Regions from separate parts of the Thioalkalivibrio sp. ALJ2 genome, predicted to be linked through region 1. Evidence: predicted binding sites of a transcription regulator. Region 1 holds the regulator's gene; each other region holds the start of a gene.
What was found. The regulator sigma-54, encoded in region 1, starts transcription at its own class of promoters, with help from an activator protein. The targets are predictions, from matches to a motif close to TGGCANGNTNCNTGCTT.
Positions count from the first base shown of each region.

Region 2: a site for sigma-54 is predicted at 3,343-3,359, ahead of glnL (nitrogen regulation protein NR(II)). Genes of this name have one in related genera too.
Region 3: a site for sigma-54 is predicted at 5,953-5,969, ahead of F468_RS0104285 (nitrate regulatory protein). Genes of this name have one in related genera too.
Region 4: a site for sigma-54 is predicted at 5,649-5,665, ahead of F468_RS0107770 (DUF4168 domain-containing protein). Genes of this name have one in related genera too.

Region 1 is NZ_KB899554.1:582,191-589,960, forward strand. It holds gene F468_RS0102705 (calcium/sodium antiporter) at 1-689, shown strand, start outside; gene F468_RS0102710 (KpsF/GutQ family sugar-phosphate isomerase) at 686-1,663, shown strand; gene kdsC (3-deoxy-manno-octulosonate-8-phosphatase KdsC) at 1,663-2,202, shown strand; gene lptC (LPS export ABC transporter periplasmic protein LptC) at 2,199-2,762, shown strand; gene lptA (lipopolysaccharide transport periplasmic protein LptA) at 2,755-3,279, shown strand; gene lptB (LPS export ABC transporter ATP-binding protein) at 3,330-4,058, shown strand; gene F468_RS0102735 (RNA polymerase factor sigma-54) at 4,117-5,610, shown strand; gene hpf (ribosome hibernation-promoting factor, HPF/YfiA family) at 5,613-5,951, shown strand; gene F468_RS0102745 (PTS sugar transporter subunit IIA) at 5,956-6,426, shown strand; gene hprK (HPr(Ser) kinase/phosphatase) at 6,494-7,525, shown strand; gene rapZ (RNase adapter RapZ) at 7,526-7,770, shown strand, end outside.
Region 2 is NZ_KB899554.1:244,170-251,939, forward strand. It holds gene polA (DNA polymerase I) at 1-425, opposite strand, end outside; gene F468_RS0101090 (TIGR00730 family Rossman fold protein) at 544-1,269, shown strand; gene F468_RS0101095 (DUF2782 domain-containing protein) at 1,272-1,670, shown strand; gene F468_RS0101100 (hypothetical protein) at 1,670-2,506, shown strand; gene F468_RS0101105 (DUF4124 domain-containing protein) at 2,541-3,194, shown strand; gene glnL (nitrogen regulation protein NR(II)) at 3,371-4,468, shown strand; gene ntrC (nitrogen regulation protein NR(I)) at 4,468-5,904, shown strand; gene F468_RS0101120 (dihydroorotate dehydrogenase) at 5,911-6,903, opposite strand; gene F468_RS0101125 (tRNA (cytidine(34)-2'-O)-methyltransferase) at 6,902-7,366, shown strand; gene F468_RS0101130 (dienelactone hydrolase family protein) at 7,485-7,770, shown strand, end outside.
Region 3 is NZ_KB899554.1:900,179-907,948, forward strand. It holds gene F468_RS0104245 (GTPase family protein) at 1-348, opposite strand, end outside; gene F468_RS0104250 (GTPase family protein) at 345-1,580, opposite strand; gene F468_RS0104255 (replication-associated recombination protein A) at 1,714-3,078, shown strand; gene F468_RS0104260 (TVP38/TMEM64 family protein) at 3,085-3,777, shown strand; gene F468_RS0104265 (TIGR04283 family arsenosugar biosynthesis glycosyltransferase) at 3,792-4,496, shown strand; gene F468_RS0104270 (TIGR04282 family arsenosugar biosynthesis glycosyltransferase) at 4,489-5,175, shown strand; gene F468_RS0104275 (hypothetical protein) at 5,186-5,428, shown strand; gene F468_RS0104280 (DsrE family protein) at 5,520-5,876, shown strand; gene F468_RS0104285 (nitrate regulatory protein) at 6,003-7,328, shown strand.
Region 4 is NZ_KB899556.1:107,879-115,648, reverse strand. It holds gene F468_RS0107790 (PAS domain-containing methyl-accepting chemotaxis protein) at 1-1,283, shown strand, start outside; gene F468_RS0107785 (hypothetical protein) at 1,506-2,648, shown strand; gene F468_RS0107780 (hypothetical protein) at 2,668-3,615, shown strand; gene F468_RS0107775 (bifunctional diguanylate cyclase/phosphodiesterase) at 3,873-5,111, shown strand; gene F468_RS0107770 (DUF4168 domain-containing protein) at 5,177-5,572, opposite strand; gene F468_RS0107765 (DUF4197 domain-containing protein) at 5,905-6,609, opposite strand; gene F468_RS0107760 (lecithin--cholesterol acyltransferase) at 7,008-7,770, shown strand, end outside.

The DNA.
Region 1 (7,770 bases):
GGCACGGCCTGGTGCGCCGCGAGCTACCGATCCTGATGGGGGTGAGTCTGGCGGTCCTGTTTCTGCTGCTGGACGGCGAGCTGGGCCGCCTGGAGGGCGGGCTTCTGATTTCGGGGTTGCTGCTGGTGACCGCCTGGGTGATCCATATCGCGCGGCGTGCGCAGGCGCTGGATCCGGCCGAGGCGCCTGAAGAGGTGCGTGGCATGGTCGAGGCCATCCCGGCGACCACCTCTACCGGTCGCGCCCTGGGCTGGCTGGGGCTTGGTTTGGCGCTGCTGATTGCCAGCAGCCAGCTGGTGGTCTGGGGCGCGGTGGGGATTGCGGAGCAACTGGGCATCAGTGACCTGGTGATCGGCCTGACCATCGTGGCGATCGGGACCAGCCTGCCGGAACTGGCGACCTCCCTGGTGGCGGCCTTTCGCCGCGAGGCGGGATTGGCGATCGGCAACGTGATCGGTTCCAATCTGTTCAACCTGCTGGCCGTGCTGGCAGTCCCCGCGCTGATTGCACCGCTGGCGATCGAGCCCGAGGTGCTGGTACGCGACTACCCGATCATGCTCGGCATGACCGCCGCGCTGTTCATCTTTGCCCTGGCGCGTGGCAGCCAGCTGCGGCGCTGGCAGGGGGGGCTTCTGCTCGCGGTGTTCGCGGGCTACCTTGTCCATCTCGGAATGACGGCAACCGCATGAATTTCAATCCTGATACCACCCGCAAGCTGGCCCTGGCCGTCCTCAACGACGAGGCCGAGGCCGTGCGCCGGCTGGCCGACCGCGTGGACGATGCGTTCCTGGAGGCCTGTCGCCACATCCTCGAGTGCCGCGGCCGGGTCGTGGTGACCGGCATGGGCAAGTCCGGCCATATCGGCTCCAAGCTGGCGGCCACCCTGGCCTCCACCGGGACCCCGGCGTTTTTCGTCCACCCCGGCGAGGCCAGTCACGGCGACCTTGGCATGATCACCCGTGACGACGTGGTGATCGCCCTGTCCAACTCCGGCGAGACCGACGAGCTGCTGACCATCCTGCCGCTGATCCGGCGGCTGGACGTACCGCTGATCGCGCTGACCGGCAACCCCGGGTCGCGGCTGGGGCAGGATGCCACCGTGCACCTGGATGTCTCGGTCGAGCGCGAGGCCTGCCCGCTGGGCCTGGCCCCGACCTCCAGCACCACGGCCGCGCTGGCGATGAGCGATGCCCTGGCGGTCGCGGTACTGGATGCGCGCGGCTTTACCGCGGACGATTTTGCCCGCTCGCATCCCGGCGGCCGACTGGGGCGGCGGTTGCTGGTCCATGTCGCGGACATCATGCATACCGGTGACGCGATCCCGCGCGTGGGTCCCGAGGCCCCGCTGAAGGACGCCCTGTTCGAGATTACGCGCAAGGGGCTGGGGCTGGTGATCGTCGCCGATCCCGAGGCGCATATCCTCGGTGTGTTTACCGATGGCGACCTCCGGCGCACGCTGGATCGTGGCGAAAGCCTGGAGGCGCTGACCATCGGCCAGGTGATGACGCGGGGCGGGCATGCCGCCCGTCCGCAGTGGCTGGCCGTAGAGGCGCTGGAGACCATGGAGAGCAAGCGCATCAATGCCCTGCCGGTGGTGGATGACGACCAGAGGCTGGTCGGGGTGTTGAACATGCACGACCTGCTGCGCGCGGGGGTGGCCTGATGGACCGTCACGACGAGGCCCTGCACAGCCGCCAGGCGGCGGTGCGTCTGCTGATCCTGGATGTCGACGGCGTGCTGACCGATGGCAGCCTGTTCATGGGAGATGCCGGCGAGCAGTACAAGGCCTTTCATTCGCGCGACGGGCACGGCATCCGTCTGGCGCTGTACGGGGGGCTGGAGGTCGCGATCCTGACCGGACGCACTTCCGGGGTGGTCGAGCACCGCATGCGGGACCTCGGTGTGCAGCACCTGCTGCAGGGGCGGCGCGACAAGGGGGCCGCACTGCACGAGTTGCTCGAGCAGACCGGCCATGCGCCCGACGAGGCCGCCTTCGTGGGCGACGACATCGTCGATCTGCCGGCGATGCGCCGTGTGGGGCTCGGCATCGCGGTGGCGGATTCCCACCCGCTGGTGTTGCAGCATGCCGACTGGGTCACGCAGGCCCCCGGCGGGCGCGGCGCGGTGCGCGAGGTCTGCGAGGGTCTGCTGGCGGCCCAGGGGCGGCTGGAGGCCCTGTTCGCGGAGTACGTCGACGGATGAAGTGGGTGGCCGGACCGGTGGCGCTGATCCTGTTGCCAATGGCGGCGCTGGTGGCCGGCGCTGTTGCCAGCGAGCACGAGCCGGAGGGCGAGGTGACGCTGGAGATCGAGGGCTTCACGCTGCACGCGACTGGCGAGGACGGCGAGTTGAGTCACCGCCTGCGCGGGACGCGTCTGCGCGAGTTTGGCCGCGACGGCCCGCAGCTGATCGACGACCCCGACCTGGATATCTTTGACGCTGGCGGCATCGAATGGCACTGGACTGCGCCCGAGGCGCTGCACCGACCGATGGACGAGATCCTGGACCTGATCGGCCCCACGCGGGGGGTGCAGCCCGAGCGTGACGAGCGCGTGCGCACGGTGATTGAATCCGCCGATGTGAAGGTGGCGACCGACACCATGATCGCCACCTCCGATGCCCCGTCGACGCTGGAGCAGCCTGGCCTTTTCCAGCGGGGCACGGGTCTGCGCGTCGACTCGCGAGGGGATACCATAGAGCTGTTCCATGACGTGTACACGCTCTACAGCGAGTCGGGCGAGGAGGAAGCCGCAAATGACTGAACGTGGTGGGTCGTCGCTCGCCCGGGCCGGATGGCCCGTGCTGCTGGGCAGTGCCTTGTTGCTGCTGGCCGCGCCGGTCATTGCCCAGCAGCAGCCCCTGCCGGTGGAGATTACCGCCGATCGTGCGGAGATGGACGACCGGCGGGGCGTAAGCACTTATACCGGTGATGTGGTGGTGATTCGCGGGGACATGACACTGGAGGCCGACAAGGTCTATGTGCGCAGCCGCGACCGACGCCCTTACGAGATGGAGGCCCACGGCGAGCCTGCGCGGCTGGAGTCCCCGGACCCGGAGACGGGCGAGATGCGCATCGCCACCGCGCTGCGCATCGACTACCTGCTGAACGAGGACCGGGTGATCCTGACCGACCAGGCGCATGTGGTCACGGCAGCCGAGGAAGCGCGCGGCAAGCGCATCGTCTACGACCTGGAGACGGATGTGATCGAGGCCGAGCGTGGCGAGGCCGATGACGAGCGTGTACGTATCAGGATCCAGCCCCGCGAAGACGACGAATGAACGAGCTCGACACCAGCGCGCCCGCCGCGGCCGGTGGCGAATCTGCGCCGATGGCCGGCTATCTGACCGGCCGCGAGCTGACCAAGCGCTATGGCAAGCGTACGGTGCTGGATCGTGTCGACGTCGATCTGGCACCAGGGGAGGTCGTGGGCCTGCTGGGACCGAACGGCGCAGGCAAGACCACCTGTTTCTACAGCCTGGTCGGCCTGATCCGGCCCAATCGTGGCCGCATCACGCTGGGTGACCGGGACATCACCCGGGCCCCGATTCATTCGCGGGCCCGAGCCGGGCTGGGCTACCTGCCGCAGGAGGCCTCGATCTTCCGTCGGCTGAGTGTTTGGGACAACCTGCAGGCGGTGCTGGAGCTGCGCTCGGAGCTCGACCGCCACGAGCGACGCCGCATCGGCGATGCCCTGATCGAGGAGTTCCAGCTGGAGACCGTGCGCCACAGCCCTGGGATTGCCCTGTCCGGGGGCGAGCGTCGCCGCGCCGAGATCGCGCGGGCACTGGCCGGTGACCCGCGCTTTATCTGCCTGGACGAACCGTTTGCCGGCGTGGATCCGATTTCCGTGGGTGATATCCAGGCCGTGATTGGGCATCTGGCCCGGCGCGGGATCGGTGTGCTGATTTCCGACCACAACGTGCGCGAGACCCTCGGAATCTGCGACAGGGCCTATATTCTTAGTGAGGGCCGCATCCTGAGCGCCGGGACCCCGCAGGAGCTGCTGGACGACCCCCAGGTGCGCCGCGTGTATCTCGGAGAAAACTTTCGACTGTGAACATTGATCAGTGTTTCCTTAAGATGATCTTGATGGTCACCATGGACCTCAAACCGCGATGCTGAAGCCCGGGCTTAATCTGCAGCTGGGGCAGACGCTGACGATGACCCCGCAGCTGCAACAGGCGATCCGTCTGCTGCAGCTTTCCACGCTGGAGTTGCAGGCGGAGATCCAGCAGGCGCTGGAAAGCAACCCCATGCTCGAGCAGGTGGAGGACGAGGGCGAGGAGGCCCCGCCCGAGCGCCCGGAGGAAGGGGGCGAACGGGTCGACGGGGATCGCATGCAGGCCGACACGGCTGGCGATGACGTGATCCCCGAGGAGTTGAGCACCGACAGTCGCTGGGACGACATCTACGAGCCCGCCCCGAGCCCACGCGGCCTGGACGACCGCGACCCGCTGGAGAATACCTCCGACGGCGAGGACGAGGGCCTGCAGGACCACCTGCTCTGGCAGCTGCATCTGAGCCACCTGACCCCACGAGACCAACGGATCGGGGCGGCGCTGATCGACGCGATCAGCCCGGACGGCTATCTGGACAGTGAACTCGAGGCGCTGGCGGAGATGATCAGCCAGGGCGAAGACGAGCCCGTGGGGGTCGACGAGGTCGAGGCGGTGCTGCACTGGATTCAGCAGTGCGACCCGCTGGGCGTCGGTGCGCGGGACCTGCGCGAGTGCCTGGAGATCCAGCTGCGCCATTTGGCGCCGGATGCCCCGGCGCGTGACGCGGCTCGAGCCATCCTGGAAAACGGCATGGAGAGCCTGGCCAAGCGGGACTACCGAGCCCTGCAGCGCCAGTCCGGCGTGCGCGACCCGGACGAGCTGGCGCGGGCGCTGGACCTGATCCGCACCCTGAATCCGCGGCCCGGTGCCCAGATCAGCGAGTCCACTTCGGAATATGTGGTGCCGGATGTCTATGTCCGCCATGACCGCGATGGCTGGCGCGTGGACTTGAACCCGGAGATTGCGCCGCGCATTCGCATCAACGATCTCTATGCGGGCATGGTGCGGCAGGTCTCCGATGCGCGTGATAGCGCGTTTATGCGCGATCAGTTGCAGGAGGCGCGCTGGTTCCTGAAGAGCCTGCACAGCCGGAACGACACCCTGCTGCGGGTCGCCCAGGCCATCGTCGTGCGCCAGCAGGGGTTTCTCGAGCATGGTGAGGTTGCCATGCAACCGCTGATCCTGCGCGATATCGCCGAGACCCTGGAGATGCACGAATCGACCATCTCGAGGGTGACTACACAGAAATACATGCACACCCCGCGTGGGGTATTCGAGTTCAAGTACTTCTTTTCCAGTCATGTTGGCACAGCCGATGGCGGCGAATGCTCGGCGACCGCGATCCGTGCCATGATTCGGGAATTGATTGGTGGCGAGACCCCGAACAAGCCACTGAGTGATGCAAAACTGGCCCAGATCCTGTCGGATCGGGGCATTAATGTGGCCCGACGCACCGTGGCCAAGTACCGCGAGGCTATGCACATACCGTCTTCCAGCGAACGCCGGCAGATGGCGAGTATGCCCAGTGGAACCAAGCAAAAAGGAGCCTGACCATGCAGATCAACCTGACCGGCCATCACGTCGATATCACCGACGCCCTGCGCGACTACGTGAACGAAAAGTTCGCGAAGCTGGAACGCCACTTCGACAAAGTGATCGACGTGCATGTGGTGCTGACCCACGAGAAAAACCAGAACCTGAACAACAAGGCGGAGGCCAATCTCCAGGTCAGCGGCAATCACATCCACGCCGAAGCCAGTCACGAGGATATGTATGCGGCGATTGATGGCCTGATCGACAAGGTGGATCGTCAGCTGATCAAGCACAAGGAAAAGGTCAAGGACCATCACCGCGCCGAGGGTGCCCAGCGCAACCGCGAACAGGCCCTTTAACGCAATGACCATTGCCGAGCTGATCACCCGCGCCCGTATCCGGCTGGAGCCCGAGTGTTCCAGCCAGAAACGGGCGCTCGAGACCCTGGCCGAGTTGCTGGCCGTCGGCGGCGAGGAGTCCGCCGGCCCGGCCAGCGGGGCCATCTTCGAGGCCCTGTCTGCCCGCGAGAAGCTTGGCTCCACCGGTCTGGGGCATGGCGTGGCCATCCCGCATGGGCGTCTGGCCGAGCTCGATGTCCCCCGGGTCGCGGTCCTGCGGCTGGACCAGGGGGTCGACTTCGACGCCATGGACCACGAACCCGTGGACATCCTGATCGCACTGCTGGTGCCCGAGGCGGCGACCAGCGCGCACCTGGACCTGCTGGCGCAGCTGGCTCGCGGTCTCTCGCAGCCCGACAATATCGCCTCGCTGCGCCGTGCCGGCGACGCGGACGCCCTGGAACGCGAACTGACCCGGGCCTTCGGCGACGCCTGAACATGGCTCTCCCGGCAGTACTTTCTCTCTTACGACGCCCCGTGCCAGCACTGCCGGAGATTCGTGCATGAACGAGGCACTGGGAGAGGGCGGCATCGCGCGCGACATCACCGTAGAGGTCCTGATCCAGGCGATGGGCAATCGCCTGGATCTGCGCTACGTACACGGCGAGCAGGTCGCACCGGATCGCAACCTGGTCGGCGGTGACGGCGACGACCTGCCCCTCGCCGGGCACCTCAACCTGATCCGGCCTAACCGTATCCAGGTGATCGGCGATTTCGAGGCGCGCTATATCGCGCGGCTGAGCGATGATCAGCGCGAGCAACTGATCCTGGAGATGGCCCGCACCGGGACGACCGCGGTGATCTTCGCCGAGGACACCTGCCCGTTCTCGGAGATGCCGGACGTCCCCGATGAGCAGCTGCCGCTGATCTTGTGCTCCTCGACCAGCAGCCACGAGATTATCTCCCTGCTGCGCTATTTCCTGCAGCAGCGGCTGGCCCATTTCGAGGTGCGCCATGGCGTGTTCATGGAGATCCTCGGCATTGGCGTGCTGATCAGCGGGGCCTCCAGCGTGGGCAAGAGCGAGGTGGCGCTCGAGCTGATCTCGCGCGGGCACCGGCTGATCGCCGACGACGCACCGGAGTTTGCCCGCATCGCCCCGGATATCGTGCGCGGACACTGCCCGGCCCTGTTGCAGGACCTGCTCGAGGTGCGCGGGCTGGGGGTGTTGAACGTCCGCGCCATGTACGGGGATTCGGCGATCAAGGGCGGCAAGTATCTGCGGCTGATTATCGACCTGCGCGACCACGGCGAGCCCTCGCCGGTGCCGGATGACCGCCTGAATGGCCGCCGCGGGGAGATCGGCATCCTCGGGCTGCGTATCCCGCTGATCAGCCTGCCGGTCGCGCCGGGGCGCAACATCGCGGTGATGATCGAGGCGGCGGTACGCAACCACATGTTGCACATGCAGGGCTATGTCGCCGGCGACGACCTGCGCGCACGTCAGCGCCGGCAGATGAGCGGCGAGCCCGAGGAGCCGCCGTACCACCGCGCGATCCCTGCAACCACCGTCCCCAACCCGGACCCGGAGGGCTGAATGCGACTCCTGCTGGTCAGTGGTCTGTCGGGTTCCGGCAAGACGGTCGCCCTGCATACGCTGGAGGACGCCGGCTATTTCTGTGTCGACAACCTGCCGCTGCCGCTGCTGCCCGGGCTGATCGAACAGGTCCGCAGTGGCGATTACGACGCGGACGAAGACCGGCATCTGGCGGTCGGGGTGGATGTCCGCAGCGGGCTGACGGCCCTCGAGGGCTTTGCCGACCTCCTGCGCGAGCTCCGGGG
Region 2 (7,770 bases), 340 kb from region 1:
ACCAGCTGGGCGAGGTCCTTGTCGCCGGTGGAGATCACCACGTCATGCCCGGCTGCGGCGGCCTGATCGGCCAGGGTCGCGATCACGTCGTCGGCCTCCACGCCCTCGACGCACAAAAGTGGCAGGCCCATCGCCCGCACGAGTTCGTGCAGCGGCTCGATCTGGGCGGCCAGCTCGTCCGGCATCGGCGGGCGGGTGGCCTTGTATTCCGGGTAGATGTCGTCGCGGAAGGTCTTGCCCTTCGCGTCGAACACCACCGCCATGTGTTCCGGGCCGTAGTCCGCGCGCAGCTTGCGCAGCATGTTCGCCACACCAATCATCGCCCCGGTCGGGGCGCCATCCGGCGCGGTCAGCGGCGGCAGGGCATGGAAGGCCCGAAACAGATACGACGAACCGTCGACCAGAACGAGGGGGGCTTGTGACATCAATGCGGTATCCGTGCGGAAGGTGCGCGCCATTCTACAGCCCCGTTTTGTGCCGCGACCATTTGTACCGACCCGGGGCGCCCGTTACGCTTGGCCTTCGACACGAGGAACCCTCCGCATGAACGACCGCGAACGCGCCGAACACCCCGGCCTGCGCCCGATTGACGACTCCGCTCTGACCCGCGAAAGCTGGAAGATCTTCCAGATCATGGCGGAGTTCGTGGAGGGCTTCGAGCGCCTGGCGCACATCAAGCCATCCGTGAGCATCTTTGGCTCCGCGCGCTTTCCACCCGGACATCCGCATTACCAGCTGGGCGAAGAAGTCGCCCGCCAGCTGTCGGATGCCGGCTTCGCGGTGGTGAGTGGCGGCGGCCCGGGCATCATGGAGGCTGCCAACAAGGGCGCCTTCGCCGGGCGCTCCCCCAGCATCGGCCTGAATATCCAGCTCCCCCACGAGCAAAGCGCCAACCCGTATCAGGACATCAGCCTGGGGTTTCGCCACTTCTTCTCGCGCAAGGTGATGTTCGTGAAATACGCCTCCGCCTATGTGGTCCTGCCGGGCGGTTTTGGCACGCTGGACGAACTGGCGGAGATTCTGACGCTGGTGCAGACCGGCAAGACCCGGCGCATCCCGATCGTGCTGGTCGGCTCCGAATTCTGGAAGGGGCTGCTGCACTGGTTCGACGACACTCTTGTGTCCGAAGGCACAATCGATGCCGAGGACCTGAAGCTATACTCGTTGGTGGATGCCCCGGAAGACGTGGTGGACGTGATCTTCGAGCATTACGAGGCGCGCAGCTTCGAGCCTTCCGCGGAAGAAAAGAAACGCATGATGGAGCTGTGAGCATGGCCGCTAAGTGCACCCATTATCCCGCCGCCCTCCTGGTCGGTCTGCTTCTCGCGCCGGCTCTGGCCATTGCCCAGCAGGAGCGCGAGTGGGACGATGCCCCGCCGCCGCCCGAGATGCCGGACGAGGCCGAGGCCGACCCCGCGCCGCCCGTGCTCGACGAACGCGCGCGCGAGCAGCGGGGCCTGGAAGAGGCTGACATTGTGATCATCGAACGCGACGGGGAGACCCGGCGCGAGTACCGCATGGGCGGGCAACTGGTGATGGTGGAGGTGATCCCCGCGGCCGGTCCCTCCTACTACCTGATCGACAGCACCGGCGACGGCCTGCTCGATCGCCGTCAGCGTGAGCTGGAACCCGATTTCGTACCGCCGTCCTGGGTGATTTTCCAATGGTAATGAACGAACACGACTGCCAGGCCTGTGCCGAGGCCTGCGGGGTGAGCATCGAGTTTCGCGAGGGCGAGGCCTTGCTGGCGGGGCAGCCCGTGCAGTGCCTGCGTCTGTCGGCGGATGCCGCCTCCGGTATCGAGGCGGCCCTGAAGGGTGCAGGCATCAGCCCGCTGGCCACCGCTGATGCCGACGGGACGCGGATTCTTTTCCTGGATCAAGGTCAGGCATTGCGCGAACCCCTGTCGGCCGAGGGCCCCGGAAGCCTCAACGCCCTGGGGGAGCGGGCCGCGAGCTGGCAGGCCCTGCACCCGGCGAGTGCGATGCCGGAGGCCACGGGCTATCGCCGCGGGGTGCTGCAGCAGCTATTGCGCGAACGCGCCGATGCCCTGGGCCAGACGCTGTTGGCCGACGAGCGGGAGACGCTGGACGCCGAACTCCACCACCAGAGCCTCTATCGTTTCGAGGATCTGCCGCTGGCCGGGAGCTACTGGCACTCGGTGCGGGTCTATTCGGAAGGGGCCGGGCTCGCGGATCTGGTGATGCCGCCGGCGCCGGTGCCCGCTTTCTGGCAGCTCGCGCGCATCGCATTGGCGATTGCGGTGGACGAGGCCGGCGAGATTCGAGCCGATGCCTACCGCGCGTTGCTTGCGGGCTACCATGCCAGACGCCCGTTGGCCGCGATCGAGCGCGGGGCCGCACCGACATTGCTGCGCCTGGCCGCACTGGACGACTGGATCGGTCGTCGCGAATCCGGCGCGACGGGCGAGGCCGAACGCCAGCGGCTCGTTGCGCTGCAGGGGCACGCCGCCCGTGTGCAGGGCATGTGGGTACGTGCCGCGTAGGTGGCTCGGGGGTTTCGGCCCAAGGAGATCGACGATGAACAAGGTCTGGGTGCTGTTTCTAGTCGCGATGTGCCTGCCGGCGCTCACCCAGGCCGAGGTCTATCGCTGGACTGACGACCAGGGCAATGTGCACTTTGGCGACCGTCCTCCCGAGGGCAGCGCCAGCGAGTCGGTCGATGTACGTGAGCCCATGCGCGGGGTGCCGCTCGAGGGTGCCCGAGAGATCCTTGAACGTCCGGTGCGGCCTCAGCAAGAGGAGGCCGATGCCAGTGGCTACGAACGCGTCGCGATTACGCAGCCGGAGGACGGGGCCGGCGTGCGTGCCAATGACGGCAATGTCACCGCCGAGGTGGCGCTGGAGCCCGCCCTGGATACCGAGGCCGGCCATCGCGTCGTCTGGCTGCTGAACGGCGAGGAGGCTGGCGACAGCACCGGCTCCAGTATCACCTTCGAGGGGCTCAACCGCGGCGAATACAGCCTGCAGGCGCGAGTAGAAGACGACGCCGGGCAGGAGCTCGCCAGCAGCGACACCATCCAGTTCAACGTGCTGCGCATCGCGATCCCGCGCGAACAGCAGCAACAACAGCGCCCGCAGCAATTCCCCCAGGGCGGCGCCCCGCAGGCCCCTCGGGCCCCCCAGGCCCCGCGCGCACCTCAGCCCCAGGTCCAGCAGATTCCGCAGAACTAGTCGGCCGCACCAACTCCGTGCGCATTCTGCCCCAATATGGTGCCGTATTTGCACTATAATGGGGCGGCGCTTGGTGATTGCCGCCACGGCCGCCTTGCCTGGGCGCTCTCCTGCCCGCGGATGATCCACCCTGTGCTGTGCCCCTGTTTGGCGCGATTCCTGCTTGAGGCCCGTTGATGAACAATCCTGTTGCCAAGCCCGCCCCAGCGCCATGGCCCTGGTGGGACGACCTGTCAACTGCCGTGCTGGTGACGGATGGCGAGCTGCGCCTGGTCAGCCTGAACAGTGCGGCCGAGGTCCTGCTGGGGCTTAGCCGCGAGCGTATCGTCGGCCACGGACTGGGGCAGTGCCTCAGGCTCGACCGCAGCCTGTCCAATCGGCTGCGGTCGGTGTTGTCACTCGATCAGCCGATTACCCTGCGCGCCCGACAGATGGAGCCACTGCGCGCCGAGCCCTTCCTGGCGGACATCACCATCACGCCTCTGCGCGGTGACGATGGCCGCGAGCCACAACTCTTGTTTGAACTTAACGCCATTGATCGCCATGAACGGATCAGTCGCGAGGAACAGCTGCAAAAGCAGCAGGCGATCACGCGTGCGGTGACCCGGGGGCTGGCCCACGAGATCAAGAACCCGCTGGGCGGCCTGCGCGGGGCGGCGCAGCTATTGGCCAGCGAGCTGGATGACGACGGGCTGAAGGAATACACCGGCATCATCATTCGCGAGGCGGACCGGCTGCGCAGCCTGGTGGATCGCATGCTGGGCCCGAACAACCTGCCCCGCCTCGAGGCCGTAAACCTCCACGAGGTGCTGGAGCACGTGCGCGGCCTGGTCAGTGTGCAACTGCCGCTGGGTCTGAAGATCCGCGGCGACTACGACCCGAGCATCCCGGATGTGCAGGCCGACCGCGACATGCTGGTGCAGGCCATCCTGAATCTGGTGCAGAACGCGGTGCAGGCGTTGAGCGAGGGCGGCGAGATCACCCTGGTCTCGCGCGTACTGCGCCAGTACACCATTTCCGGTCACCGCCACCGCCTGGTGGCACGCCTGAGCGTGCGCGACAACGGCCCGGGCATCCCGGAGGAGATCCGCGAGCGCATCTTCTTCCCGATGGTGACCGGCCGCGCCGCGGGCACCGGCCTGGGCCTGCCCATCGCCCAGAGCCTGATCCAGTTGCACAACGGACTCATTGAATGCCGTTCGCGACCGGGCAGCACCTCGTTCGACATCCTGCTGCCGATCGAACCCCAAAATGCCAAGGAGGCCGGCAACTGATGGACCCCATCGTCTGGATCATTGACGACGACGACTCGATCCGCTGGGTGCTGGATCGCGCCCTGCAGCGCGCCGGTATCAATGTGCGCGGGTTCGAGACGGCCGACGCGGCCTGGGCTGCGCTGGAGACTGACGAGGCCCCGGATACGGTGGTGGCCGACATCCGCATGCCGGGGCTGAACGGCCTCGATTTTCTCGCCCGTATGCAGACCCGCCCGGATCCGCCACCGGTCATCATCATGACGGCGTTTTCGGATCTCGAGAGCGCGGTCGGCGCTTACCAGACCGGGGCTTTCGAGTATCTGCCCAAGCCGTTCGATGTCGACGAGGCCGTGGCCCTTGTTCAGCGTGCGCTGGAGGCGCGGGCGACTGCGCAGCAAAATGCCGAGGGTGGCGCCAGGATCGAGGACACCCCCATCATCGGCGAGGCGCCGGCGATGCAGGAGATGTTCCGCGCGATCGGGCGTCTGTCGCGCAGCAATATCACCGTACTGATCAACGGCGAGTCCGGCACTGGCAAGGAGCTGGTCGCGAGGGCCCTGCACCAGCACAGCCCGCGGGCCGATCAGCCATTGATCGCGTTGAACACCGCCGCGATCCCGAAAGACCTGCTGGAGAGCGAGCTGTTCGGTCATGAGCGTGGCGCCTTTACCGGCGCCAGCCAGAGCCGCAAGGGCCGCTTTGAGCAGGCCGATGGCGGCACACTGTTCCTCGACGAGATCGGCGACATGCCGTTCGACCTGCAGACGCGTTTGCTGCGGGTGCTGGCGGACGGAACCTTCTATCGCGTCGGTGGGCATACCCCGATCCGGGTGGATGTGCGCATCATCGCCGCCACCCACCAGGACCTCGAGGAGCGCGTGCGCGCCGGGCTGTTCCGCGAGGATCTGTTCCATCGCCTGAACGTGATCCGTATCCATGTGCCGTCGTTGCGCGAGCGCCCGGAGGACATCCCGCTGCTGGTGCAGCACTTCATGGCCGAGGTGGCGTGCGAACTGGGGGTCGAGGCGAAGACCATGCGGCCGGAGGTGGTGCGCGAGCTGCAGCGTCTGCCCTGGCCGGGTAATGTTCGCCAGCTGGAGAACACCTGTCGCTGGCTGACGGTCATGGCCTCGGGACGCGAGGTGCACCTGGACGACCTTCCGGCCGAGCTGCATCAGGATGCGCCGCCCATGGAGGCCCACGGAGGCCTGTCGGACGCGCAGATGGCCACGCCGCGTGACTGGACCAGCGAGCTGGCCCAGGTCGCTCGGCAGCACTGGCAACAGGGCGAGCGCGACCTGCTCGGCCGGGTTCTGCCACAACTGGAGCGTACGGTGATTCGCGAGGCGCTGAATGTGACCGGTGGGCATCGCCAGCAGGCCGCTGCCCTGCTGGGCTGGGGCCGCAACACCCTGACTCGCAAGATTCAGGAGCTGGGCATCGACGACGAGTAGGGCAGGTCAGGTCGTGGGGTCTTCCGGGGCCGGGGCGGCGCAGGCGGAGATCGGGCTGTTGAGCTGCAGGCTCCCGGTCAGCTCGCTGACCTGCTGGATGCCGTGGCGATCCATGTAGTCGCAGATGCCGTCCAGGATCTTCGGCAGGCACAGCGGATCGTAGAACAGCCCGGTACCCACGCCCACGGTGCTGGCGCCCGCGATCAGGAATTCCAGCGCGTCGCGCGCATTCATCACGCCGCCCTGGCCGATGATCGGGACATTATGCGGTGCGGCCACCTGATAGACCTGCTGTACTTTCAACAGCGCGATCGGCTTGATCGCCGGGCCGGAGAGTCCGCCCTGGTTGTTGCCGATCACCGCGCGGCGGTTTTCCACGTCGACGGCCATCCCCATCAGGGTGTTGATCACGGCAAACCCGTCGGTCCCGGCATCGATGCAGCGGCGGGCATTCTCGGCGATGTCGGTCTGGTTGGGCGACAGCTTGGTGATCAACGGCTTGGAGGTCACGGAGCGGCAGGCCTCGACCACGCGCGCCGACATCTCCGGGTCGTTGCCGAACGCCACGCCGCCTTCTTTCACGTTGGGGCAGGAGATATTGATCTCGATGGCATCGATCGGCGAGTCGTCGAAACGCCGGGTGACCTCGATGTACTCCTCGATCGTGGAGCCCGAGACGTTGGCGAAAAAGCGCGTCTCCTCGAAATCCAGTGCGGGCAGGATCTCGTCCACCACCCGGTCCACGCCCGGATTCTGCAGGCCGATCGCATTCAGCATGCCGTCGGGCGTCTCGTAGACGCGGTGCGGCGGGTTGCCCAGTCGTGCCTGGCCGGTCGTGCCCTTCAGGCAGATCGCACCCGCGTCGCGGTTGGAGAACCCGGCGACCCGGGTGTATTCCTCGCCAAAGCCGACACAGCCGGACAGCAGCACCAGCGGCGTGTTCAAATGCAGCCCGCAGAAATCAACGGCCAGCCGCGGATCGGTGCGCGAATCACTCATGCTTCACATCGTCCTTTATGAACCGGAAATCCCGCCGAACACGGGCAATATTATTCGTCTGGCGGCCAACACCGGGGCGGCGTTGCACCTGATCCATCCGCTCGGCTTCGAGCTGGATAGCGCCCGGGCGCGCCGCGCCGGGCTCGACTATCACGAGCTGGCCCGGGTGCAAGAGTATGACAGCCTCGAACGGTGGCGGGAATCGATCCGGCCGCAGCGCGAGTTCGCCCTGACCACGCGCGGGCAGGCCCGTTACGACCAGGCCGGGTACCAGTCCGGTGATGCCCTGTTGTTTGGGCCGGAGACCCGCGGACTGCCCCAAGCGGTACTCGACGCACTGCCTCCCGAACAGCGATTGCGTCTGCCCATGCAGCCCGATAGCCGCAGCCTGAACCTCTCCAACGCGGTGGCCGTGGTCGTCTACGAGGCCTGGCGCCAACTCGGTTTTCCGGGCGGGGTCTAGGGTCCGATGTGCTGGGCAGGACGCCGTGACTTGCTCTAAGCTCGAAGGCGTGGCTCACGGCTGCGGGACCCCCAGTTGGGTCTTCTGCGCGGCTCCAACAAGAAGGGGTTCGGGATTCATGGTTTCTGCTTTTCGATCGTTCTGCCTGCTGGCCGCCACCAGCCTCCTCGTCTCGCCGCTCGCCGCGGATGAACCCGCCGGTTCTGACAACTGGTGGTGGGATGACGACTGGTGGGAAGACGGCGTGCTGTATTCCGATCTCGAGAATCACGAGGTCGAGATCGAGCGATTCGAGTATGAGCGCGACGGCGTGGGCATCCCGGCGCTGGTGGCGCGCCCCGCCGATGGCGAGGCCTATCCCGCGATCCTCTGGGCCCATGGCCGGCGCGGGCTGGACGATCTGG
Region 3 (7,770 bases), 320 kb from region 1:
CCGCAGGCGGTCGTAGTCGGTGACGATCTCGCCGCTGGCCTGCTCGCTCAGGCGCATCACCTCGGCCCAGGCGGCGTGTTCCAGTGGCGCCCAGTCGCCATCGGCGGGGCGCACGGGCTCGGTCGTCCGTTCGCGGGTGTGGACCTTGATCCGGTGGCGCGCCCACAGCGTCATGCCCCATACGCTTCCGGCGGCGATGGCGGCCGCGGCGATCCAGATCAGCAGGGCATTGTGTTCGTAGAGCCAGAGCAGACCCAGGACGAAGGCCACCACAAAGGGCGACAGCAGCAGGAACGCAGCGAAGGTCACGCCCGTGACCTGCAGACGGGTGAGCCAGCGGCGTTTCATCGCGTGTCGTTCCCCGAGGGCTCGGTCTGGCGGTGCCGGGCGAGGTTCAGGGCCTCGCGCAGGGCGTCGCGATAGGCCTGCTCCACCCCGGCCGTGGCCTCGCGCCCGTCATGTCGCCGGGCCAGGTAGTGGCGTGCGGCATAGCCCAGCGCATAGGTGGTGGCAAAGCTGGTGGCGGCCGCCGCTGCAGCACCTGCAGTCTGACCGTAGACGGGGACCAGCTTGCCGACCTGCCGGGCCCCGTGGCTGAGGCCGAGGCCGAGCAGGGTGCTGGAACCGAGCGCCGCGGAGAACTCGCTCATACTGCGAGAATCCCAGGTGACCCCGTAGATGCTGGCCAGACTGTGCAGCAGTTTCCCCTGGACCGCCGGAACGGAGAACAGGCCCAGCAGGGGGACGGCATCGGTGGTCGCGGCGACGCTGGCGTAGCCGAGTATGTGTGATCGGGCGCGCAGCCGACGGGCATCACCGCCTGCGGACTGGCGCAGCCCCTGCAGGATCACCCCCATGCGTTCCGGAGCCAGCTTCTCCAGGGCATCGAGCAGGGCGTCCAGGCCGTAGTGGGTCGGGGTGAAGCCCTCGTCCTCGGGCGTGATATCGACGGGCACGACCTGCACCGGGCCGGTCCCGGGCAGGTTGCGAAAGGCCTCGGCCTGGGTACGCCGCGCGCGGGCCAGTTCCTCCAGCCCGGGGCTGCGGTCCAGTTCGGCGTAGGGCGGATGATCGCGCCCGTCGGGATAGCCGTCGTGCAGGCAGGTCTGGACCAGCAGGACCGGCCAGTTCGGATGCCGGCGGCGAATGTCCCGCAGGGCATTCAGCACGGGTTCCTGCTGCAGATCCATCGCGCGCGCCACGGCGACCACCATGTGCGCGTGGCCCGCGAGCTCGGCGAGATCCTCGCTGGGGTCGTAGGCGACCTCGCCCAGTCCCCGCGTGTCCAGAAAGCGCAGCACCGGCGCTTCGGCCGGGAAGTCATAGGCGCGTGCCGTCCGGGTGCAGCTCCTGAAACCGGTCCCGATCGCCACGTCGGAGTCGCCGGTGATCGCGCGCACCAGCGTGCTCTTGCCGGACTGCACCTTGCCCAGCAGCCACAGCACGGGGGCCTGCTCGCGCGCTCGCTCGGCCACGACGTCGGCATCGGGGGCCTCGGCCTCGGGTCGCAGGACGGCCTGCATGACTTTGCGCCAGCCGAGGCCCTTCGGCAGGCGCAGGGATTGCCAGGGCAGCTTCATGCTGTGATTCCGTTTCGCGGCATGGAAACCTTTCATCAGTGAAGAAGGCGCAACTGTGCAGGGCTTGTGAGCCAGCCCGCCGCTCAGTGTGCCATGTCTCGGCCAATGTTCGCGGCGGGCGCGGTACACTGAAATGATGAGCGATATCTCCGAAGGCGACCTGTTCGGCCCGGATGCGGGTGGACTGCCCCCCGAGCCCGAACCGGCCGCACAGGGCCCGGACCCGAATGCACCGCTGGCCGAGCGCATGCGCCCGGCGCGGCTGGACGAGATGGTGGGCCAGGATCACCTGGTCGGCCCGGATGCCGCCCTGCGCCAGGCGATCGAGCAGGGGCAGACCCCGTCGATGATCCTGTGGGGCCCGCCGGGTTGCGGCAAGACCACGCTGGCCCGCCTGGTGGCGGCGGCCGGGGCACAGCGTCTGGTGACGCTGTCGGCGGTGCTGGCCGGGGTCAAGGACGTGCGCGCGGTGGTGGACGCGGCCAAGGCCCGGCGACGCAACGGGGTCGGCACGCTGCTGTTCATCGACGAGATCCATCGCTTCAACAAGGGGCAGCAGGATGCCCTGCTGCCGCACATCGAGGACGGGACACTGACCTTCGTGGGGGCCACGACCGAGAACCCCTCATTTGCGCTCAACAGTGCGTTGCTGTCGCGGGCGCGTGTCTATCGCATGGAGTCCGTCGGCGCCGAGGCGATCGAGGCGCTGATTGACCGGGCGCTGAGCGATCCCGAGCGCGGACTCGGGGGGCGCGGGCTGCGGCTGGAGCCCACCGAACGCCAGCGGGTGGCCCGTGCGGCGGACGGCGATGCCCGGCGGGCACTGAACTGGCTGGAGACCGCCTCGGATCTGGCACGTGACGGCGAGATCACCGCCGACGCCCTGCGCGCGGTGATGGGGGCGCAGAGCCTGGCCTTCGATCGCCAGGGCGATGCCTTCTATGACCAGATCTCCGCCCTGCACAAGTCGGTGCGCGGATCCGATCCTGGTGCGGCGGTGTACTGGCTGACGCGCATGCTGGATGCCGGCTGTGACCCGGATTATCTCGGCCGGCGCCTGCTGCGCATGGCCTACGAGGACATCGGGCTGGCGGCCGTAGGGCTGGGTGCTCGGGTGCTGGCGGCCTGGCAGACGATGGAGCGGCTTGGGCGGCCGGAAGGCGATCTCGCGCTGATCCAGGCGGCGATCGAGCTGGCCGCCGCCCCCAAGAGCAACAGCGCCTACACCGCGTTGAACGAGGTCCGCGCCAGCATTCGCGAAACGGGCAGCCCCGGCGTGCCCCTGCATCTGCGCAATGCCCCCACGGAGCTGATGCGTGACGAGGGGTTCGGCGCCGGATACCGCTATGATCATGATGAACCGGACGGTTTCGCGCGCGGGCAGGTCTATCTGCCCGAAGGGCTGGAAGATCAGCGCTTCTATCGGGCGAAACGCGAGGGCACGGAGCGCGCGCTGGCCGAACGGCTGGAGCGACTGCGCGGCGACGGCAAAGAATAGAGACATATGCAGATACATCATCCCGAACGCTGGTGGCTGTTGGCCGCGGTCCTGCTGGCAGGGTCGCTGGTCTGGGTAGCACTGACCACCGAGTGGCCTGATCTGCTGCCGCTGCAGGACGTCGAGGCGTGGCTCGCCAGCTGGGGGATGGGCGCCTACATGATGTTTGTGCTGGCCTTTGTCGTCCTTGCGCTGTTTCCGTTGCCCAGCACCTTCTGGATCCTGCTGGGAGGGGCGCTGTTCGGGCCGTTCACCGGCGGGGCCCTGAGCCTGCTGGCGGCGACCATCGCTGCGATTATCGCGTTCATGCTGGCGCGCACCCTGCTGCAACCCTGGCTGGAACCGCGTCTGGGTCCGCGCAGCGCACGGCTGCGCGAGGATGTGGAGGCCGAGGGCTGGCGCGTGGTCGCACTGACACGGCTGGTGCCGGTCTTCCCGTTCGCCCCGACCAACTACGCCCTGGGCCTGGTGCGTATGCCGCTGACCGTGTTCACGATCACGACCCTGGTCGCATTGATCCCCAGCCTGTTCGCCTATGCCTGGCTGGGCCACGCTACGCGCGAGATGGTGGCGGGTGATACGGACAACCGGGTCCAGCTGGGGCTGGCGATTCTCGCCGTGCTGGCCCTGCTGCTGTTGCTGCCTCGGCTGTTGCGCCGGATCTGGCAGGGGCAGAAAGCCGTCCAGTCGCCAGCCTGAGTCCCGTAGCAACCATGTCGCGGGAGTCACCCTTCCTGTCCGTGATCATCCCGGTACTGAACGAAGCCGAATCTCTCCCGCCCTTGCTGGATACCCTGGGCGAGATCCTCGACTGCGAGGTGATCGTGGTCGACGGCGGGAGCACGGACGGGACTGTCCAGCAGGCAGGGCAATGCGGTGTGAGTGTGCTGTCCAGCGCCCCGGGGCGCGCACGGCAGATGAATGCCGGCGCCGAGCGCGCCCGAGGCGAGGCGCTCTGGTTTCTGCATGCCGACACCACGTTTCCGGACGGAGCCGGGGTGGCGGTGCATGCCCTGCGCGACGCGGTGGCCCGGGACGATCGCGCCTGGGGACGTTTCGACGTCCGCCTGTCGGGCGGTCGCGGAATATTCGCGCTGATCGCCGCGATGATGAACCTGCGCTCGCGTCTGAGCGGGATCGCGACCGGGGATCAGGGCATATTCATTACACGCTCGGCGTTCGATGCCGTAGGCGGCTGGCCGGACCAGCCGCTGATGGAGGACATCGAGCTCTCGCGGCGGCTGAAGCGATCGGTGGGGCGCCCAAGGTGCCTGCGCACGTGGCTGGTCACGTCGTCCCGGCGCTGGGAGCGGCAGGGCGCTTGGCGCACGATCTGGCTGATGTGGCGGTTGCGCCTGGCCTACTGGCTGGGTGCAAACCCGGACGGGCTGGCGCGACTTTATCGTGGTGATGCCTGAACGTCGGCCGACGGATGCGCCGCGCGTGCTGGTCTTTGCCCGCGCGCCCGAGCCGGGCCGGACCAAGACGCGGCTGATTCCCGCGCTGGGTGCCAAGGGCGCCGCACGGCTGCACGAACGGCTGCTGGAGCACGCGCTGGACGTGGCCCGTCAGGTGGCACCGGACCATGTGGAGCTGTGGTGCACCCCGGATACCGATCATCCGTTCCTCGAGCGTTGTGCGGAACGCTTTGGCTGTTCCCTGCACAGCCAGGTGGGTGATGACCTCGGGGCCCGCATGCGCCATGCACTGGAGGTGGGGCCGTTTCCGGCACTGGTGATGGGGTCCGATGCCCCGACGCTGGGTGTCGGGGACCTGGTCGCTGCACGTAAGGCGCTGGCTGAAGGGGCGGATGTGGCACTGATCCCGGCGCTGGATGGTGGCTATGTGCTGCTGGCCGCCGCGCGGCCCGTCCCCGGGCTGTTCGAGGCCGTCGAGTGGGGCAGCGATCGGGTGCTGGAACAGACCCGTGAGCGGGCCCAGGCGCAGGGTCTTGTCTGGGCGGAGCTGGAAGCGCGGGCGGACATCGACCGACCGGAGGACCTGGTGCACTGTCCGCCGGTGCTCCTGCGTGGCATTGGGGCACCTCGAGAGTCCCCGATCCCAGAGCAGTCGCAAGTCGGCCCAGGCTTCGGGTAGGATGCGCGCCATGAAAGCCTTTGTTGCCTGGGTCGACCGTTCCCCACTGTGGTTGTTTGCACTGTTCGTGGCCACCCTGGGGCTGTCGCCCTATGTCCCCGAACCGCACATCGTCGAGAAGATCCGCTGGCTCTTCCAGGGCGAGCTGACCCGTCCGATCGATATCCTCGACCTGATCATGCACGCCATTCCCTGGCTGCTGATGGCCTTCAAGCTCTATCGCATGAGCATTACGTCGAAAGGCGCTTCCTGACTCGGCGTCTCCTTGAGGCTTGTGGGAACTCGACGGTCCCGACTTGGGTCGCTACGGTGCCTGCCACTTTGACGTGACCAAGGAGAGTCCCATGCGTTTTATTGTTGCTGTTACCGCCGGTACTGACGACCCGACCCGCGCCACTCTCGGCATGATTGCCGCGAACGTGGCCAAGCAGCAGGGCCATGACGTGACCGTCTGGCTGCAGGGCGAGGCCGTGAACATCGCCAACCGGAATGTCTACGACAAGATCGTCGGCCACAACATGCCGGCGATGAAGGACATCGTGGATTCGCTGGTCGAGGAAGGCGTCCCGTTCTGGGCCTGCGAGGCCTGCGCCAAGGGCCGCGACGTCGGCGAGCACAACTTCCTGCCGAACGCCGAGATGGCCGGCATGGGTCAGTACGTCCAGGCCGTTGCCGATTTCGACCGCTCCATGAGCTTCTGATCGAGCGGGCCGGTCCGCGGGTGGGGTGTGATCCCCCGCCCGTTTTGCCCGTGTCTCCTGTGTCAGCCCCTCGAACTGGCACATCGCATGCTTGTTTGTTCCGGGAGTGATCCACGGACGACGAGCATGACCCAGACCCCATCCCCGAGTTTTTCCTTCGAAGAGGCCATTGGCGACTTCCTGGTCGCCTCGCGCAAGTGCGAGGTGGTGAGCCTGGAGCGCCTGCTGGAGGCGGTACAGCTGGTCGGGCGCATCCGCGCGCTGGTGCATCAGCTCCAGCGCGAACGCGGTGCCTCCAGCCTCTGGATCGGCTCCGGTGGCCAGCGCTATGCGGACGAACTAGCGCAGTACCGAGCTGAATCCGACACCACCGCACAGGCGTTTCGTGAACACCTTGATGGCTGGCTGGAGCCCGGGGCCTGTGCCCACGCGCGCAGCCGTCTGCTGGGGCGCATGGCGCTGGCGCTGCATGGCCTGTCGGGTCTGCCCAGCCTGCGGGCGGAGGTCAGCGAACGCACGCTCTCGCCGATGGAGGCGATGCGCGGCTTCAGCGAGCTGATCCGGTCGCTGCTGGCAGTGGTGTTCGAGGCCGCTGACTCCGCCACGGACCCGGAGGTCTCGCGGGCCCTGGTGGCCCTGCTGAACTTCATGCAGGGCAAGGAGCTGGCGGGCCAGGAACGCGCGATCGGGGCCGCCGGCTTTGGTCAGGGCGTGTTCGATGGCGAACTGCGCCAGTCCCTGTTGCACCGGATCGATGCCCAGGAACGCTCGTTTCGGATCTTCTCCGAGTTTGCCCCGAAGCCCGCCTGCGCGGCCTGGCAGGAACTGCAGGGCGCGGGCTTCGCGGCGGAGGTCGAGCGGCTGCGCCGTCAGGCCTGTACCCACGGCGATCTCCGGGGCGATCCCCTGCCGGACCCGGCCCGCGCCGAGACCTGGTTTGCCTGCACCACCGCGCGCATCGACGCGATGAAGGAGATCGAGGACCTGCTGGAGATGCACCTGAACGAGTGCTGTTCGGCACGCATCACGGCGGATCGCGCGGACCTGGGCGCTGTGCGTGATCGGGTGGAGCAACTCGCCGAGTCGGAGCTGCGCGACAGCGTGCCGTATGCGGTGTTTTTCGGCGCGCCGGAGGGCCTGGAGAGCACGCAGGAGGAGGGCGAGACCGTACTCAACGTCCCGATCGTCGGGCACTCGGTGATGGACCTGGTGCAGCGCCAGGCGACCCGGCTGCAGTCGGTGGAGGACGAACTGCATGCGGCACGCCAGGCCCTGGCCGAACGCAAGACCATCGAGCGCGCCAAGGTGCTGCTGATCCAGCACCGCGGCCTCAGCGAGGATCAGGCCTACAAGCTCCTGCGCCAGACGGCGATGAACCAGAACCGGCGCCTGGCCGAGGTCGCCGAGGCGACCGTCGCGATGTCCGACCTCCTGGGCAAGGGCGACCTGTAGCTAATACGCGGGGAAAGGGATTCCGCCCCTGTGGGAGCGGGCCTGCCCGCGAAGCCCCTGCTAGTGTCCGACAATGGCAGGGGCTTCGCCGCCAAGGCGGCTCCTACGGGGTGTGCACCAGAGCGGTTCATCTGCACCGCCGGCGTGCCCCAGGGTGGTGCCGCTTGTGATCGTCATTCCCCTGCCAGGATTCGATTGTTTACCGGGAACCGTCCGATTTTTCCGCGTCAGGGTGGGCTTTGGTCCACGAGAGTCGATTAGCAACAGCTAATTGGCACACCTCCTGCAGGAGACTGAGCAAGACGAGCCAACGGCGGTTCGTCGCCTGACAACAGGGAGACCCGATGACCGGGCCTCCCGTGGGACTGGACAAAGGCGTCCATCACCCGGCTGCAAACGCGGCCGGGCTGATGCGACGCCTTTTTTCGTTTTTGGGACGTGT
Region 4 (7,770 bases), on a different contig from region 1:
CCACCCAGGGGGCGCCCCTTGCGGTTTCCAGCGACGACGCTACGGCCATACTCGCGGCCGTCCGCGATGCCGTCGCCTATATCGAATTTGCGCCGAACGGTACGGTGCTCGACGCCAACTCGCACTTCCTCGAGACTGTCGGTCATCCCCGCGAGGATGTGATCGGCCAGCACCACCGGATGTTCTGCGACCCGGACTACGTTCGCTCCATGGAATACCGCCAATTCTGGCGGCAGCTGGCTACGGGCGAGTCCCACGCCGGCACCTTCCCCAGGGTCACGCGGGCTGGCGAGACCATCTGGCTGGAAGCCACCTACTTTCCGGTACGCGATGCCCAGGGCGACGTGTACAAGGTCGTCAAGATCGCATCGAATGTGACCGGCAAGATGGAGACGCTCCACGACCAGGCAGCCGTATTCGAGGCGCTGGATCGTTCCCAGGCGGTCATCGAGTTCACGCCGGACGGCACCATCCTCAAGGCCAACGACAACTTCCTGCAGGCCGTCGGTTACCCGCTCGAACACATTCAGGGCCAGCACCACCGGATGTTCTGCGACGACGCCTTCTACCGCGAGAACCCGAATTTCTGGCAAGACCTCGCCCGCGGGCGCTTCATGAGCGGCAAATTCCGCCGTTTCAAGTCCTCCGGCGAGGAGATCTGGCTGGAGGCCACCTACAACCCGATTCTCGATGACCACGGTCATACCGTGAAGGTCATCAAGTTCGCCACGGACATCACCGCCAGCGTGCACATGGCCGAGCGCACCCGGGAGGCCTCCGCCATCGCCTGCGAAATGGCCCAGAAAACCGCGGATGGCGCGCAACGCGGAGAGGCCTCGCTGGAGGCCAATGCGACCAACTCCGAACAGATCCGCCAGCATGTGGCCGAAACCAAATCGGCGATCGATCGACTCAATGCCGAGGCGCGCAGTATCGAGTCGATCATCGAGACCATCCGCAGCGTGGCGGAAACCACCAAGATGCTGTCCCTCAATGCCGCTATCGAAGCCGCGCGTGCCGGAGAGCAAGGGCGCGGCTTTGCCGTGGTGGCACAGGAGGTCCGCAAGCTCGCGTCCGATACCCGCGACGCCACCAGTCAGATCGCCGAGGTCATTCATGGCAACCTGCAAAGCACCCAGGCGATCGCAGAGCGCATCGACACCGTGAACCAGGTGGCCGAGCAAGGGCGCCAACAGGTCCTGTCGGTACAGCAGATCATGGCCGAGATTCGCGAAGGCGCCAGCCACGTCGTCGAATCCGTCTCCTCGATCCCGCGCACATGACCCGGCCTGCGAGAGGCCTCGCACACCCGGAAGGCAAATCCATCCGGGCAACGGGCCGCTCCTGACCATCGAAGCCCCGCCATCCCCCCTTCATTCCCTCATTGACCGCGAGGGTTCTCTCGCCTAGTCTTTCCTTTGGGTGGCGATCCCGAGCGATCGGCGGCAAACATTCCGGAACGGATCCGAATGGCTGCGACCACCCGACAGGGAGGGAAACGCCCCATGCCAGCGCGCATGTTCGGCTTGTTCGCGAGACTCGGGCCCCTGGCCGGCCTCAGCCTGTTCGGGCTGACTGCGCTGCTGCCCGCACAAGCCCTGTCTGCGGTCACCCCCGCCCCCCTGCCGCACAACACCGGCTTCTACCTCTCGCCTTATACCGCCTCCGGAGAGCTGGCCGGGTGGGTCGACGAGGCACTGGGCGAGTCCTCGCGCGACATCTCCGGGCTGGCCGCACGCCTGCTGCAAACGGCGGCGATGGCCTATGGTGCGCAGCAGTCGAATCGTCTGGGCGGCATGCTCGACCAGGCCAGCCGGTCGTCCGGCATACCCGCGATGGACTTCGGCCATGCCCTTGCCGCGGCCACCGAACCCGGCCGCACCTCGGCCGGGGGACTTGAGCAGGCCACCGCCATCCTGGGCGAGCTGGGGAGCCGTGGACTGGTGGGCGAACACGCCGGCCATCAGGTCCGGCGGCTTGCGCAGGTGCTGGAGGACCCGGAGGCCGCCGTGCGCGGCGAGCTGGAACGCCTGCAGATCGGCTCGCGGGACATCGCCGGGGTACTCCGCGAACTGGAGCGCCTCCCGCAAGGCCAACGCCGAAGCGTACTCGGAGCCCTGGACCACGACACCGCCCCGGCGCTGGAACTCCTGCTGGACGCCGGCCACCAGCGGCTTGACCAGCAGATGCACGAACTGGCCCAGCCCCGCAGCGCATCGTCCGGCTCTGCCGCCAGCGTCTTTGGCTTGCTGGCCCGTGACCACGATGCCGGGCTGTTCGGCGCCGGGGAGCTGCTGCAACGTCAGCTGGGCGATCACGCCCTGCGCCAGGGCGCCGAGCTGGGCATGGGGTTCTTCGCCCTGTTCGACGGGCTCTCGCAAACCCACCGTCAACTCGAACTGACCCCTGAGCGCATGGTGCGCTACCGCCAGTCCGCCGACCGTTCGTTCAACGACCTCGACAGCCTGCTGGTACACACCATGGTGCACTACCGCACCCGGCGCGACTTCGCCCGCGCCAGCGAGGCCGTGATGCTCCTCTACCCCGAGGCACGCCCGCGCATGGACGCCGCCCATCGCGTGGCGGGCGACATCATCACCGCCGAATGGCACCGCATGCAGCAACGCATGGACCTGCAATGGCAATAAACCCACGGAGAACCCACTGATGCGAATCCACCTGACGCCTGCCCGCATGCTCGCCATGGGCGCGATCCTGAGCCTGGGCCTGACGACCTCGCTCGCCCACGCCACGCCGGGCGCCGACCGCCAATTCGACCGCAATATCCAGGCGGTCGACACGGGCCTGCTGGAACCCGGCACCCGGGCGCTGCTGGACGCCTATCGCAGCGAACGTGGATCGCGCGAGGCGCGGCAGATCAGCCGTCAGGCCCTGCCGGGTCGCAGTGCCACGCAGTGCGCCTGGGACGATCGCTACCGCATCATGGCCAACCTCGAAGCGCCGTCCGAGGTTATCTTTACCCGCGCCCTGGTCACCAACAAGGGACGCGGCTCGGTAGACTTGGGCTTTGACCGCTTCGAACTGCACGCCGACGGCGCCTGCCCGGATACGGTCGACAACGGGCCCGTCAGTTTCTGGATGACCTGGTACCAGAACCACCAGGCCATGGAGCCGGCGGCCGTCTCCAGCATCGAGGAGGCGCGGCGGCTGTACGCCGCCTCCGCCATGGACAGCAGCATGAAGATGGTTATGCGCTTCGACGGCGAGATGCGGGACGGCCAGCCCCACGGTCGCTTCCGACTGATCCAGACCAATCACGCACCCGAGATGCAGGGCATGCGCGGCGGCAGTGTCAGCAGCCATGCGCTGGGTTATGTCGAATTCGAGGCCGGCGAGCGGATCCGGCGGCTGATCGTGACCGAGATGGCCCACGGCGCCACCCTGGTCTACCTGGAACAGCCCCATGGCGAGGCGAACATGCTCAACTACTGGGTCCTGCACGGGGCCGGCATGCACATGGGCGACCATTACCCGACCAACGCCGCTGGCGAAATCGATGGCCTCTTCGTACGTATGCGCAGCAACGAGAGCCCACCCGAGATCAGCGCCTGCGTGCGCGGCAACCTGCCCGCCGAGCGTTCCGCCTGCGACTAGGCCACGCTGACGGCCGCGGGGCAGGACCTCCCGCCCTGCGCCGTTTCCCTCAAGCCCCGAAAAAAGCACCCGGCTCAATCACTGATGGGCCCGGACGTCTCGTTCCGGCGCATATGAACTACACTCCCGGAACAACCACTTATAGCTGCGTGTAAAGGCCCGGGCGCGAACCGGTAAAGGACCGTGACCGCGCCGCCATACCCGCCCTGCCGCAACAGGGTGCAAAGCCGGCCAGGAAGGCCAAAGGATGCCACGCAATGTCCAGGTTCGAGTCGGCTCAACCCCTGGCAGGCAATACCCGGTATTCCGACTACCTGGCTCGAACGACGCTCCGCGCCTGGGTCGGGATGTCCTTTGTCTCCGCGACACTGATCATCGTCGCAGGCCTGCTGCTCTCCTGGTTGATCCCGTACCTGGCGGGTGGCGCCGACAGCATCGTGCCGCACTTCTACTACGTGCCCATCCTGTTTGCCGCCGCGCGCTTTGGGCCCGGCGCCGCCCTCGTCGTGGCACTGGTGGCCGGCGTACTGGCCGGGCCCCTGACCTATGTGGACGTCGCCGCCGCCACCGCACAGGAGACCGAACGCTGGCTGACGCGCACCGCCTTCTTCGTCGGGATCGGGCAATTGATGGCCTGGCTGGTCATTCCCGCGCTGCATCCGGTCACCGAGGAACTGCGGCGCATGCGTCAGGAATTCGATATCCGCCGGGGCCTGAAACACAACGAGTTCTTTCTGCGCTACCAGCCGATCTACTCGATCCGCCAGCATCGATTCGTCGGGGTCGAGGCGCTGATCCGCTGGCAGCACCCGGCGCACGGCGAGCTGACGCCGGCGGACTTTCTCGACGTGGCGGAGGACTCCTCGCTAATACACGACATCGGCGCGCAGGTGATCGCCGAGGCCTGCCGACAGACCGAGGAGTGGAAGACCCTTGCGCAGGTCCATGGCCGCGAACCCTGGTACACCGCGATCAATCTCTCCGCCCGCGACTTCATTCGCCCCGAACTCGCGTACGACGTCGCATCCGCGCTCAAGCGCCACCACCTGCCACCCGAACTCCTGACCATCGAACTCACCGAGACCGTGCTCGCGCTCGAGGACGCCGAACCCGCCCTCGAGGCGCTGAAGCACCTGGGGGTACAGCTCGCCATCGACGACTTCGGCACCGGGTATTCGTCCCTCGCCTATCTCAATCGGTTTCCGATCGATACGCTGAAGCTCGACCGCCAGCTTGTATCCAGCCTCGGCCACGACCCCTCGGCCGAAGACCTCGCACGAGGCATCGCACTGCTGGCCGGATCGCTCGGGCTGAAGACCGTTGCCGAGGGCATCGAGACCCGGGACCAGATCGGCCTGAGCGAGGAACTCGGGTTCGACCGCATCCAGGGGTTTTACTTCGCCCGGCCCCTGACCGCGGACGAAATCCCGTCCCTTCTGCTGATCGAGGAGGTTGACCCGGACCACCCGCCGACGCCGAGCGGCGCCCGGGCGTAGAAAACCCCGGTGGGCGGTTCGCCCACCGGGGTCCTGGGAGATAGCAGGCGTAGTGCTTGTGGAGGCTACGAGTCCCCCGCCACCTCGGCGAATTGCTCACCAAGATCGCTGTCGTTGTCGATCAGGTAAGCAATCTCCTGGTATTCCTTGACGGTCAGCCCTTCATCCTCGATTGCGGCGACCATCTCGTCGTTGGCCTCGTCGCGCAGCTCCTGGGCCCCCTCGCCTTCTGCTTCCGCGATGTCATCTGCGTATTCCGCGCGGATGTCCTGGGCCGCATCCGCGGCCGCCAGAAAGCTTTCCAGATCGCTTTCACTGACGTCCTCGGCGGACATTTCGGGATCATCGGTCCATTCCTGCTCGAACACATGCGGATCATCCGCTGCCACCGTGCCCGCACCACCCAATGCGAGCCCGAGAGCCAGGGCGATCGAATAAGTTGTACCGGTCTTGTGTCCCATTCTGCGCCTCCTGCTTCTTCAGATTGGTTGGATTGCGTTAGCCCGTCGCAATGAACGCGCCGTCTGACCCGTAGCGATGCAGCCTCCGTGCCAACATGGCCTGAATGCCGCATGCCGCGCCGCCAGGCGGTTTCCGCACCTGAATGCAGTGATCGGACGGGTCCCAATCACATCCAGAGGTGGGTCATTCAGACACATGCATCGCCCCGACCCGTGTCGCTTCGACTCACTCCCTGGGGCCGCCTCGTTCAACGCCGGCAAGGCCCTTCACCCACAAAAAAGCCCCGAGGCGCAATGCCACGGGGCCCGGCCGTTTGTGCTCGGCGCCTGGGTTAGCTTGACCCGAAGTACTCCCGCAGGAGCTGCGTCGTGCGCGCGGCCGGATCCTCGCGAATGCGACGTTCCTCGTCCGCCAGAATGGTAAACAGACCATCCAGTGCGTGGTCGGTCACATAGCGATCCAGGTCCACATCCAGATCGGCCAGGCCGGGGATACGGCTGGCTGCATCGCGCAGCGGCTGGTACACCCGGTACACCCCGGCACCCTCCATATGCTCGCGCACCACGGGCGCATAGCGCTCGCGCAGATCCGACTCGGACGCACCGCGCAGGTACTGGGTCGCGGCATCGTCATCACCGCGCAGTACCGCGTGCACGTCGGACGGCTGCATGCCCCGAATCGCACTCACAAACACCGGGGCCGCCTCCCGTGCGGCCGCCTCGGCGGCCCGGTTCATGCGCCGCTCGAGATCATCCACCTGGCTGCCCATGCCAGCGCTGCGCAGCACATCCCCGGCCTGCCGCAACTCCTGCGGCAGACCGATCCGTATGGCCTGGTTGCCCCAGTAGCCGTCTTCCTGCCCCGTCCGTTCCACGGTTCGTTCGGTGCCGACTCGAAGGGCCTCGCGGACCGCCTCTTCCGCCCGGTCACCACCACTCCCCTCGCCGTTCAAACCGAAGTCGCGGACATCCAGTCCGGCACAGGCCGAGAGAAAGAACGGCAGAAACAGCAACAACATGAGCGGCGAATTACGCATGCGGACACTCCGACAGAATCATACGGGGCATGATACACATCACGCCTCGCATACCCCGTGCCCCGCTTGTCACATCCAGCACCGCGCCAGGCTTGCGATCCACCCGCGCATGCTCAATTGTTAAGGAAACACTGACTAATGGACACACTCGCGTTGGTACCCCAGGTTTGCCGAGGCAAGGCGCGTCGTGCAGCGGGTAGTGGTTCTACCCGCAAGCGGCGCAACGCAGGATCGGGGAACCTGGGGTGCCAACCCCACGGGGCTCGGCCGCTTTTGCGCGGGAACGGCGTTGCGGCTCCCTTGTGCAGAATGACTGCACGGCAGTCACCGCGCCTTGTTCGCACGCAAAAGCGACTCGAGCGCGAGCGTGTACATTAATCAGTGTTTCCTTGAGTGATATGACCCACAGACCGCGCCGCCAAAGACCCGCCCGCAAGCGCCTGTACGCTGCCGCCGTCCTGTTCGGCTTGCCGCTACTCGCGTTCATCGCCTGGGTCACATGGACGGAGCAGCACCCGGAGCAGGAGCGCGAGTTGCGTGTGGAGGTCCAGGACCGCCTGCACGAGTGGTTTCCGGAAGTCATGGAGCTACCCGACGAGCTTCGCGGCTTTGTCCCGCGATCCACGGTATTCGACGACAGCACCCGGCCCGAAGTCGTGATGCTGCACGGGCTCGACGAGCCCGGCGATATCTGGGACACGCTGGCGTCCGCCCTCGACACAGCCGGCATCAATGGCTGGGAGTTTCGCTACCCGAACGATCAGGCGATTGATCACAGCGCCGACCTCCTGGCCGAGTACTGGGAGACGCTGGAGGCCGAACAGCCCGTGATTCTGGTGGGCCACAGCATGGGCGGCCTGGTGATCCGCGACTTTGTCACCCGCTGGCGACACCCCGTCGACGAGGCTCCGCGGGCCGAAGGACCACCCATTGCAGGCGTAATCCTGGTCGCCACCCCGAACCAGGGCTCCGACTGGGCACGCCTGCGCGTCTGGCTCGAGGTGCGCGAATGGCTGGCCGACATACGTGAGCAACGCTTTTCGCTTTTCGCCGGTCTTCGCGACGGCACGGGCGCGGCCAAGATCGATCTGCGGCCCGACAGCGAGTTTCTGGCGGACCTGAATCAGCGCCCCTGGCCAGAGGACATTCCCGTGCGAATCA